DNA from 2 places in the Kitasatospora sp. NPDC024654 genome. Region 1 is predicted to be linked to the other one. Evidence: riboswitches for the same ligand, from Rfam matches in the RefSeq annotation. Region 1 holds a riboswitch; the other holds the start of a gene.
The links. Region 1 has a riboswitch for cobalamin ahead of ACZ38L_RS05540 (ribonucleoside-diphosphate reductase subunit alpha). Riboswitches for the same ligand answer to the same signal wherever they lie in the genome.

Region 1 (5,711 bases):
CGAGGCCGAACTGCGGCGGATCACCCCGGGGTTTCCGGTGTTCCGGATCAGCCGGAGCTGAGCCGGCCCCGAGCGCCGGCGCACCCACCGCTCCGTCGCCGCCCACCGCGCCACCGCCGCCGGCCGGCCGAGCGGGAACCCTCCGGCCGGCTCCGACCTGCGCCTTGGCAGACTGACCTGATGGACATCGTCATCCGTGCCGCCCTCGAAGCCGACCTCGAACAGGCCGGCGAGGTCACCGTCGAAGCGTTCGTCGGTGACGGCCACACCCAACCGGACGGGTCGTACGTGGAGCTGCTGCGGGATGCTCGCCGGCGTTCCGCCGAGGCCGAGCTGTACGTGGCCGTCGATCCCGCCGATCTCTCGCGCGGGGCGGCCGGGCGCGTCCTCGGTTGCGTGACCTTCGCGGTCGGCGGCAACCCGTGGGCCGACATCGCCACCCCCGAGGAGGGCGAGATCCGGATGCTGGCCGCCGCCGCGGCCTCGCGTGGCCGCGGGGTCGGTGAGGCCCTGGTGCGCGCCTGCGTCACCCGCAGCCGCGAACTCGGCCTGGCCGGCATGGCGTTCTCCACCCGCCCGGCGATGACCGCCGCCCACCGGATCTACGAGCGGGTCGGCTTCCGGCGCACCCCGGAGCGCGACTGGTGCGTCCGCCCGGGGGTCGACCTGTTGGTCTACAGCCTCGCCTTCTGACCGGCGCGCCCGGTCAGCCCACCGCCGCCGCGCGTTGCAGCAGGCGGGTCCGCAGGTACGCGTCGAAGGCCGGCGCGGCGGCCGTGGCGGTGGCGTCCTGCGCCGCGCCGCCCGGCTTCACCGTGCCCTCGACCGTGAGATAGCCGTACCGGCCCAGCGTGCCGTGCGTGCCGGCACAGCCCGGACCGGTGCAGAACGACACCGCGCCCGGGGCGGCCAGGCCCTGGAGCTGCCCCTGGAAGCCGGCGAACGCGGCGTCGGCCTGGCTCCGGTGGTCGAAGACGGCGACTCCCAGGGTCACCACGCTGTCCCTCGTGACGAAGCTGACCCTGATCACCTGACGGCAGTCCTGGGCCGCGAGCAGGTTGCCCAGCCCGCCGGTGGTGGCCTTCCAGCACGGCTCGGTGGCCGCCTCGGCGGCCCGGGTCCAGGTGGCGCCGGCCACCGTGACGGTCGGCTCGGGGAACAGGCCGGCGGCGGAGAGCGGCGCGGTGTCGGTGGCGGCGTCCCAGAGCGGGGTGGTCGGGTCCACCGACGCCGTCGAAGCCCCCGCGGCCGCCACGGCCGCCGCCCGAGGCGTGGCCGGGGACCTCGCGAGCAGCACCGCCGCCCCGGCCCCGCCCAGCACCACGAGCACGCCCAGTGCCCCCAGCAGCACCCGCAGCCGGCCCCGGCGACGGGCCTCGGCCGCCGAGCGGTCGGCCAGCGCGGTCCAGTACTCCACCGGAGCGGTGGCCACGACGGGCGGCGCGCCCGGCAGCACGCCTGGTGGCTCTCCCGGGTACCCCGGGTACCCGAAGCCCGCTCCCGAATCCCCCGCCCCTTCACTCACGGGTGACGATCCTATGACACCCCGGCAGCTGACACGCCGGGATCCCCGCCGACGCACCCTCAGCCCGCCCGCACCGGGCCGTCCACCCAGCCCGGTAATCGATCCGTGTCCGAAGCGGTGGCTCACCGACCCGCCTCCGTCACCAGTCCGCCACGCCACGCCACACTACATGTGGGTGTTACATCCATCAGCCACCACTACATGTATGCTCGCTCTCGCTGTCGACGCAGGGGAACCCGGTGTGAGTCCGGGACTGCCCCGCAGCGGTGAGCGGGCGCCCCCACGAGGCGCCGGCGAGTCCGAGTACCTGCCGACGGTGTGCCACACGGCTTCCCCGCAGAGGCCTTGAAGCACGTCCAGCTTGTGTCCGGGCCTCGCGGGTGGGCCGGGGATGCCGCCGCAGCGCGCCGCCGGGTACGGGTGGCCGCGCCGAGCTCCCCTGCGCTGCCCCGGTCCGGTTCGTCCCACCGTCCGTCGCCGTCGCCAGGAGAGAGCGCCTTGACCACCGCTGCCTCAGCCACCCTGCCCGCCCAGGGAACCAGCACCGACCCCCTCGACCGGTCGGAGCCCGGCGCCGCGCTCCTCCGGACGCTGACGGACCGGAGCAGCGACCTCCCCCAGGTGGACCCCGGCCACGTCGCCGCCGCCGCACTGCGCGGCCGGCACGCCGGCTCCGACTTCGCGGAGCTGCGCGGGCTGGCCGTGGAGGCCGCCGCGTCGATGATCGCCGAGGACCCGCAGTACTCGAAGCTGGCCGCCCGACTGCTCGCCCAGGAGATCGCCGACGAGGCCGTCAGCCAGGGCGCGATCTCGTTCGCCGCCTCGATCGCCGTCGGCCACACCGAGGGCCTGATCGGCGACACCACCGCCGACTTCGTGGCCCGACACGCCGCCGCGCTCGACGCGCTGATCGACCGCCGGGGCGACGACCGCTTCGAGTACTTCGGCCTGCGCACCGTGCAGTCCCGCTACCTGCTGCGCCACCCGATCACCCGCAAGGTGATCGAGACCCCGCAGCAGTTCATGCTCCGGGTCGCCTGCGGCCTGGCCGTCGGCGACAGCGCCGAGTCGGTCACCGAGGTGGCCGAGCTGTACCGGCTGATGAGCACGCTCTCCTACCTGCCGTCCTCGCCGACCCTGTTCAACTCCGGCACCCGGCACCCGCAGATGTCCTCCTGCTACCTGCTGGACTCGCCGCTGGACAACCTGGACTCGATCTACTCGCGCTACGCGCAGATCGCCCGGCTGTCCAAGCACGCCGGCGGCATCGGCCTGTCCTACTCCCGGATCCGCTCGCGCGGTTCGCTGATCCGCGGCACCAACGGCAAGTCCAACGGCATCGTCCCGTTCCTGCGCACCCTGGACTCCTCGGTCGCCGCGGTGAACCAGGGCGGCCGGCGCAAGGGCGCGGCCTGCGTCTACCTGGAGACCTGGCACGCCGACATCGAGGAGTTCCTCGAGCTGCGCGACAACACCGGCGAGGAGGCGCGCCGCACGCACAACCTCAACCTGGCGCACTGGATCCCGGACGAGTTCATGCGCCGGGTGAACGCCAACGCCGACTGGTCGCTCTTCTCCCCCGCCGACGTCCCCGAGCTGGTCGACCTGTGGGGCGAGGAGTTCGACGAGGCGTACCGGAAGGCCGAGGCCGCCGGCAAGGCGGTCCGCACCATCCCGGCTCAGACCCTGTACGCCCGGATGATGCGCACCCTCGCGCAGACCGGCAACGGCTGGATGACCTTCAAGGACGCGGCCAACCGCGCCGCCAACCAGACCGCGCTGCCCGGCCGGACGGTGCACTCCTCCAACCTCTGCACCGAGATCCTGGAGGTCACCGACGACTCTGAGACCGCGGTCTGCAACCTGGGTTCGGTCAACCTGGGTGCCCACGTGGCCGCCGGCGCCACTGCCGGCGACCTGCTGAACGCGATGGACTGGGACCGGCTGGACACCACCGTGCGCACCGCGGTCACCTTCCTGGACCGGGTCATCGACATCAACTTCTACCCGACCACCGAGGCCGGCACCTCCAACTCCCGTTGGCGGCCGGTCGGTCTGGGCGTGATGGGCCTGCAGGACGTCTTCTTCCAGCTGCGGATCGACTTCGACTCGGCCGAGGCGAAGGAGCTCTCCACGCTGATCTCCGAGCGGATCATGCTGACCGCCTACGAGCGCTCCAGCGAGCTGGCCGAGCAGTTCGGGCAGCACCCCGCGTACGGCGAAACCCGGGCCGCCCGGGGCCAGTTGCACCTGGACCACTTCGCCGGCGCCACCCCGCACTGGGCCGAGCGCTGGGACGCCCTGCGGGCCCGGATCGCCACCACCGGCCTGCGCAACGCGCTGCTGCTGGCGATCGCCCCGACCGCGACCATCGCCTCCATCGCGGGCGTCTACGAGTGCATCGAGCCGCAGGTCTCCAACCTGTTCAAGCGGGAGACCCTGTCCGGCGAGTTCCTCCAGGTGAACCCTTACCTGGTACGGGAGTTGAAGGACCTCGGGGTCTGGGACCAGCAGACCCGGGACGCCCTGCGGGACGCCAACGGTTCGGTGCAGGAGCTCAACTGGCTGCCCGCCGAGGTCCGTTCGCGCTACCGGACGGCCTGGGAGCTGCCCCAGCGCGCGCTGATCGACCTGGCCGCCGCCCGCCAGCCGTACCTGGACCAGAGCCAGTCGCTCAACCTCTTCATGGCCGCACCCACCATCGGCAAGCTCAGCTCGATGTACGCGTACGCCTGGAAGGTCGGTCTGAAGACCACCTACTACCTGCGGTCGCGACCGGCCACCCGGATCGCGCAGGCCGCCACCGGCGCCGCGCGCCCCGCCGTCGCGATCCCCTCCCCCACCCTCACCCCGGAGCAGGAGGCCGCCATCGCCTGCTCCCTGGAGAACCCCGAGTCCTGCGAGGCCTGCCAGTGAGTACCACCCCCAACCGCCCGAACAACCTGCTGGACCCGGGCTTCGAGCTGACCCTGCGCCCGATGCGCTACCCGTCGTTCTACGACCGCTACCGGGACGCCATCAAGAACACCTGGACCGTCGAGGAGGTGGACCTGCACTCCGACGTCGCCGACCTCGCCAAGCTGAGCGAGGGCGAGCGGCACCTGATCGGCCGGCTGGTCGCCTTCTTCGCCACCGGTGACTCGATCGTCGCCAACAACGTGGTGCTGAGCCTCTACAAGCACATCAACTCACCCGAGGCCCGGCTCTACCTCTCCCGGCAGCTGTTCGAGGAGGCGGTGCACGTCCAGTTCTACCTGACCCTGCTGGACACCTACCTGCCCGACCCGGACGACCGCGCGGCGGCCTTCGCGGCGGTGGAGAACATCCCCTCCATCCACCAGAAGGCGCAGTTCTGCTTCAAGTACATGAACGCGGTCGACCACATCGACTCGCTGCAGAGCAAGGAGGACCGCCGTGCCTTCCTGCTCAACCTGATCTGCTTCGCCGCCTGCGTCGAGGGCCTGTTCTTCTACGGCGCCTTCGCGTACGTCTACTGGTTCCGCAGCCGCGGCCTGCTGCACGGCCTGGCCACCGGCACCAACTGGGTGTTCCGCGACGAGTCCATGCACATGGACTTCGCCTTCTCGGTGGTCGACACCGTGCGCGAGGAGGAGCCCGACCTCTTCGACGAGGAGATGGCCAAGCAGGTCACCGAGATGCTGGAGGAGGCCGTCGAGGCCGAACTGCAGTTCGCCCAGGACCTGTGCGGCGACGGCCTGCCCGGCATGAACACCGAGTCCATGCGCCAGTACCTGGAGGCCGTCGCCGACCAGCGGCTGGCCCGCCTCGGCCTGCCGATCCGCTACGGCTCCAGCAACCCGTTCGGGTTCATGGAGCTGCAGAACGTCCAGGAGCTGACCAACTTCTTCGAGCGCCGGGTCTCCGCGTACCAGGTAGCCGTGGAGGGTTCGGTCTCCTTCGACGACGACTTCTGAGAAGGACGTCCCGGGAGGACTTCCGAACCGGCGGCAACGGCCGCCGTCCCCGAGCGGGTTCGCTCGGGGACGGCGGCCGTCCGGTGTTCAGCGCGCGGTGAGGTAGGTGTCGCTCTCCCAGAGCGCGCCACCGTTGCTCGGCCCGCCGCCCGCACGGTAGACCACCAGGTTGCCGTCGTCCTGCATCACCGCGTAGGCCCCCGGGTGGCCCCAGGTGCCGCTCGCCCAGAGCGCGCCGCCGCTGTTCGGCC
Region 2 (5,711 bases), on a different contig from region 1:
GCCAGCAGGCGTCCGGTCGCCAGCCGTTCGCGCAGCGCGCGGCGGCGCTGGGACGCGGTGGTGCGGGTGTGCAGCATCAGAACAGGCCCTTCGGCAGGCTCGCGTCGAAGTCGCGCACGGCCCCGGTGTCGACGGCTGGGAACAGATCGTCCAGGTCGCGGGCGGTCAGGTCGGCGAGGTTCTCGGCGGCGGACAGGAAACGGTCCTGGTCGGCCGGGGTGACGATGCCCTCGGTGAGGGTGCGGAACTTGGCCGCGTAGGCCGGTCGGTCGAAGGGGCGGGCGCCGGCCGGGTGGGTGTCGGCGACGGCCAGCTCGTCCTCGATCACCGAGCCGTCGTCCAGGGTGATCACCGCCCGACCGCCGAAGGCCCGCCGCTCGGGGTCGGGGTCGTGGTAGCGGCGGGTCCACTCCGGGTCCTCGACCGTGGTGATCTTCCGCCACAGCTTGACGGTCTGCGGGCGCCGGGCCCGCTCGGGGGCGTAGGAGCGCTCGTGGTGCCAGACACCGTCCTCCAGCGCGACCGCGAAGATGTAGGGCACCGAGTGGTCGAGGGTCTCACGGCTCGCGTTCGGGTCGTACTTCTGCGGGTCGTTGGCGCCGGAGCCGATGACGTGGTGGGTGTGGTGGCTGGTGTGCAGCACGATGGAGCGCACCTGGTCAAGCGGTCCGGCCTTCTCGCGCAGCCGCCGCGCCAGGTCGATGATCGCCTGCGCCTGGTACTCGGCGGAGTGCTCCTTGGTGTAGGTGTCGAGGATCGCGCGCCGCGGCTCGCCGTCCTCCGGCAGCGACACCGTGTAGGCGGCGTCGGGTCCGTCGAGCATCCAGGCGAGGAAGCCGTCCTCGCCCTCGTAGATCGGCGACGGGGAGGTCTCGCCTCGCATCGCCCGGTCCACCGCCTCGATCGCCGCCTTCCCGGCGAAGGCCGGGGCGAACGCCTTCCAGCTGGAGATCTCGCCCTTGCGGGACTGCCGGGTCGCCGTCGTGGTGTGCACGGCCTGCTGGACGGCCTGGTACGTGACGTCGGCCGGCAGCCCGAGCAGGGCGCCGATCCCGCAGGCGGTGGCCGCGCTCAGGTGGGCCACGTGGTCGATCCGGTGCTCGTGCAGGCAGATCGCCCGTACCGACGTGGATCTCGTACGCCGCGGTGATGCCGCGCAGCAGGTCGGCGCCGCCGCGGCCGGTGTGCTGGGCGACGGCCAGCAGCGGCGGGATGTTGTCGCCCGGGTGGGAGTAGTCCGCGGCCAGGAAGGTGTCGTGGAAGTCGAGCTCGCGCACCGCCGTGCCGTTGGCCCAGGCCGCCCACTCCGGTGACACGCGCACGCCGGGCGCCGTGCCGAACACCGAGGCGCCCGGTGTGCCGCCGTGCGGCAGCGCCTGCGCGCGGGCGACGGCGACCGGACGCCGCCGCAGCGAGGCCACGGCGACGGCCGCGTTGTCGATGACCCGGTTGACCGCCATCGCGGCCACGTCCCCCTCGGGCTGCCCGGTGCCGCAGGCCATGGCGGCGAGCTTCCAGGCGATCTGCTCCGCACGGGGCAGCGCCTTCGCGCTCGGGTGGACCCGTACCTGATGGTCGATCACAGGACTCCTCGACGGTTCGGCCCGGCGGCTGCCGGGCTCCTGCTGGATGGGTGGCGCTCCGCCCTCCGGCACGGTGTCGTGCCGATGACGGGGACTCCGGGGGGCCCGGCGCGCACTTGCAGCATTCCCCGGGCCGAGCCCGTGGTCGACCCGTCCATCCTGCGAAATCCGTCCAGGTCAGCGATGCGGAAGTGCGGATTTTGCGAATCCGCGGCTGCTAACTTTGCGGGTCGTGCGCCGCCGACGACGAGCAGGAGGACCGTGAACCGCACGCCTGGCCAGAAGGTCTACGCCCACGCGAAGCTGCGCCGGCTCCGTCGCGACCACGGGCTCAGCCAGGTCGAGCTGGCCCGCCGACTCGGGATCTCCACCAGCTACCTCAACCAGCTGGAGCACAACCAGCGCCCGCTCACCGCGCCGGTGCTGCTGCGGATCGCCGAGGTCCTCGGCACCGACCCGGAGTTCTTCTCCGACAGCGGTGCCGGTCGGCTCACCGCCGACCTGCGCGCCGCGCTCGCGGACGAGGCCAGTGGCGAGGAGCTGCCCGCGGACGAGCTCGCCGAGGTGGTCCGCGACCATCCGGCGGTCGCCCGCGCCCTGGTCGCCGTGCACCGCCGCTACCGTGACGCGGTGGAACGCGCCGTGACCCTCGCCGGGCCGGGGGAGTCCACCGGTCTGCCCGCCGAGCCGCACGACGAGGTCCGCGACTTCTTCTACGAGCACCACAACCACATCGCCGAGCTGGACACCGCCGCCGAGGACGACGCCGCCGCGCTGGGCATCGTGCCCGGCCGGGCGGCGGACGCCCTGGAGCACCGGCTCGCCTCCCGGCACGGCATCCGCGTCGTCGCCACCGCCCCGCCCGGGCCGGCCGCCGGCGACGTCCGCAGGTACGACCCGGTGGCCCGCCTGCTGCACCTCTCGCCCTGGCTGACCGACGGCCGCCGCGCCTTCCAGCTCGCCACCCAGCTCGCCGTCCTCGAACACGGCCCGCTCCTCGACCACCTCGCCGACGCGCCCTCCCTCGGCTCCCCGGCGGCCACGGCGCTCGCCCGCATCGGCCTCGCCAACTACTACGCGGGCGCCCTGCTGATGCCGTACACGGCGTTCCACGCCGCCGCGGAGGAGCTGCGCTACGACGTCGAGCTGCTCCAGACCCGCTTCGGCGTCGGCTTCGAGACCGTCTGCCACCGCCTGAGCACCCTGCAACGGCCCGGCCTGCGCGGGGTCCCGTTCTCCTTCCTGCGGGTGGACCGGGCCGGCAACATCTCCAAACGGCAGTCCGCCACTGACTTCCACTTCTCCCGGCTCGGCGGCACCTGCCCGCTCTGGACGGTCTACGAGGCCTTCTCCGCCCCCGGCCGGATCCTCACCCAGGTCGCCGAGATGCCCGACGGCAAGCGCTACTTCTGGGCCGCCACCACCGTGACCCGCAGCGGACCCGGGCACGGCGCCCCGCACACCACCTTCGCCCTCGCGCTCGGCTGCGAGCTGCGCCACGCCCACCGGCTCGTCTACTCCGAGGGCATCGCCCTGGACGACCCCCGCGCGGCCACCCCGATCGGCCTCGGCTGCCGGATCTGCGAACGGCAGGACTGCGTCCAGCGAGCCCGGCCGCCGGCCGGCGGCCCCCTCGTCATCGACGAGAACCGCCGCACCACCGTGCCCTACCCCGTCCTGCGGCGGCACGAGCACTGACCCCGGCGCGCCCGCCGGCGCCCCGGCCCGCCGTGACGGAGACCGGGGCACCGGCGGGCCGGGGCGGGGTCGGAGCGCCCGGTGGGGGTGGAACCCGCGACCGCCACCGGCCGGTCGCTGGCGGTCGACGAGCGCGTCGGCACCTTCGCCCCGGACCCGGACCGCGCCGACTCGGCGGGCAGGGCCCGGGCGCGCGGACCGTCCGACGAGTGGTGCCCGCTCGAGCCACCGGGGCGCCCGGCGGCTCACCGCTGCGGGGCGGTCCCGACCTCTCCACGGTCGGGATCCCTCCCACACCACCATCCGCTATCCGGACAGTCGCTGCCGGAGCTGTCCCGATGGGCCTAGGCTGTGGCTCGCAGTTGGTTCGCCCTGCCAGCCAGGCAGGCGCGTCGCAAGAGGGAACCCGGTGGAAATCCGGGACTGCCCCGCAGCGGTGAGTGGGAACGACCGCCGTCACACGCACTGGGCCCCAGCGGGGCCCGGGAAGCGACGGCCAGTAGGTGCCGGACCAACAGGCCCGGCGTGCCCGCGAGTCCGAAGACCTGCCACTGCCCGCGTGCCACCGGTGCGCGGTGATCTCGGTGACCTCGTGGGAGGGTCGGCGGGGCGGGGCGGGCACCCCCTGGTGCCGCGTTCCCCACTCTCGTACCCTCGTACCTCCGTGCTCTCCCGGGATCGCAACGCGACTCGCGAAGGAGAGTTCCGTGTCATCGAGTTCCACCACCCCGCAGGCCACCGTCTACGGCTACCCGAGGCAGGGCCCGAACCGGGAGCTGAAGAAGGCGATCGAGGGCTACTGGGCCGGCCGCGTCAGCGCCGAGGTCCTGCGGGCCACCGCCGCCGACCTGCGCCGCGACAACTGGCACCGGCTGGCCGAGGCCGGCGTCACCGAGGTGCCCACCGGGGACTTCTCGCTCTACGACCACGTGCTGGACGCCACGGTCGCCGTCGGCGCGATCCCGCCGCGCCACCGGGCCGCCGTCGAGGCCGACCCGCTGGACGGCTACTTCGCGATGGCCCGCGGCACCCAGGACGTCGCGCCGCTGGAGATGACCAAGTGGTTCGACACCAACTACCACTACCTCGTGCCCGAGTTGGGCCCGGACACGGTCTTCGCCGCCAACTCCACCAAGGCGGTCGCCGAGCTGCGTGAGGCGCTCGCCCTCGGCCACCGTGGCCGCCCGGTGCTGGTCGGCCCGCTCAGCTACCTGCTGCTCGCCAAGCCCGCGCCCGGCGTGGCCGCCGACTTCCAGCCGATCACCCTGCTCGACCGGCTGCTGCCCGTCTACGCCGAGCTCCTCGCGGACCTGCGTGCGGCCGGCGCCGAGTGGGTGCAGCTGGACGAGCCGGCGCTGGTCCAGGACCGCACCCCGGCCGAGTTGAACGCCGCCGCTCGGGTCCACCGGGAACTCGGCGCCCTCACCGACCGGCCCAAGCTGCTGGTCGCGACCTACTTCGACCGGGCCGGCGAGGCGCTGAAGGTCCTGGCCAAGGCTCCCGTCGAGGGCGTCGGCCTGGACTTCACCGGCCCCGGCGCGGCCAACCTGGACGACCTCGCGGCCGTCGGCGGCCTGCCCGGCAAGCGCTTGGTCGCCGGCGTGGTGGACGGCCGCAACATCTGGATCAACGACCTGGAGAAGTCGCTGTCCACCCTGGCCGTACTGCTCGGGCTGGCCGACCGGGTCGACGTCGCCCCTTCCTGCTCGCTGCTGCACGTCCCGCTCGACGCCGACCGGGAGCGCGACCTCGCCCCGCAGGTGGCCCGCTGGCTCGCCTTCGCCCGGCAGAAGACCACCGAGACCACCATCCTCGCCCGCGGTCTGGGCGAGGGCGCCTCCGCGATCACCGCCGAACTCGCCGCCAACCGCGCCGACCTGGCCTCCCGCGCCGCCTCCGCCCTCACCTACGATCCAGCCGTCCGGGCCCGGACGGCGGCCACCACGGCCGCCGACGCCCGCCGTGCCCAGGCCTACCCCGAGCGCGCCGAGGCCCAGCGCACCCGGCTCGGCCTGCCGCTGCTGCCGACCACCACGATCGGTTCCTTCCCGCAGACCACCGAGCTGCGCACCGCCCGCGCCGACCTGCGCGCCGGACGCATCGACGCCGGCGCCTACCAGGAACGGATGGAGGCCGAGGTGCGCGAGGTGATCGCCTACCAGGAGAAGGCCGGGCTGGACGTCCTGGTGCACGGCGAGCCCGAGCGCAACGACATGGTCCAGTACTTCGCCGAACGGCTCACCGGCTACCTCGCCACCCAGCACGGCTGGGTCCAGTCCTACGGCACCCGCTACGTCCGCCCGCCCGTGCTGGCCGGCGACATCTCCCGCCCCGAACCGATGACCGTCGACTGGTACCGCTACGCCCAGGACCTGACGGACCGCCCGGTCAAGGGCATGCTCACCGGCCCGGTCACCATGCTCGCCTGGT

Region 2: another riboswitch for cobalamin. It lies ahead of metE (5-methyltetrahydropteroyltriglutamate--homocysteine S-methyltransferase); the one in region 1 lies ahead of ACZ38L_RS05540 (ribonucleoside-diphosphate reductase subunit alpha).

Annotation. Positions count from the first base shown of each region.
Region 1 covers NZ_JBVHLF010000006.1:38,646-44,356, reverse strand. The annotation lists gene ACZ38L_RS05555 (nitroreductase family deazaflavin-dependent oxidoreductase) at 1-61, shown strand, start outside; gene ACZ38L_RS05550 (GNAT family N-acetyltransferase) at 181-693, shown strand; gene ACZ38L_RS05545 (hypothetical protein) at 707-1,456, opposite strand; cobalamin riboswitch at 1,725-1,854, shown strand; gene ACZ38L_RS05540 (ribonucleoside-diphosphate reductase subunit alpha) at 2,048-4,441, shown strand; gene ACZ38L_RS05535 (ribonucleotide-diphosphate reductase subunit beta) at 4,504-5,460, shown strand; gene ACZ38L_RS05530 (glycoside hydrolase domain-containing protein) at 5,548-5,711, opposite strand, start outside.
Region 2 covers NZ_JBVHLF010000051.1:17,669-23,379, forward strand. The annotation lists gene prpB (methylisocitrate lyase) at 1-77, opposite strand, end outside; partial or broken gene ACZ38L_RS26130 (MmgE/PrpD family protein) at 77-1,583, opposite strand; gene ACZ38L_RS26135 (short-chain fatty acyl-CoA regulator family protein) at 1,845-3,281, shown strand; cobalamin riboswitch at 3,627-3,848, shown strand; gene metE (5-methyltetrahydropteroyltriglutamate--homocysteine S-methyltransferase) at 3,989-5,711, shown strand, end outside.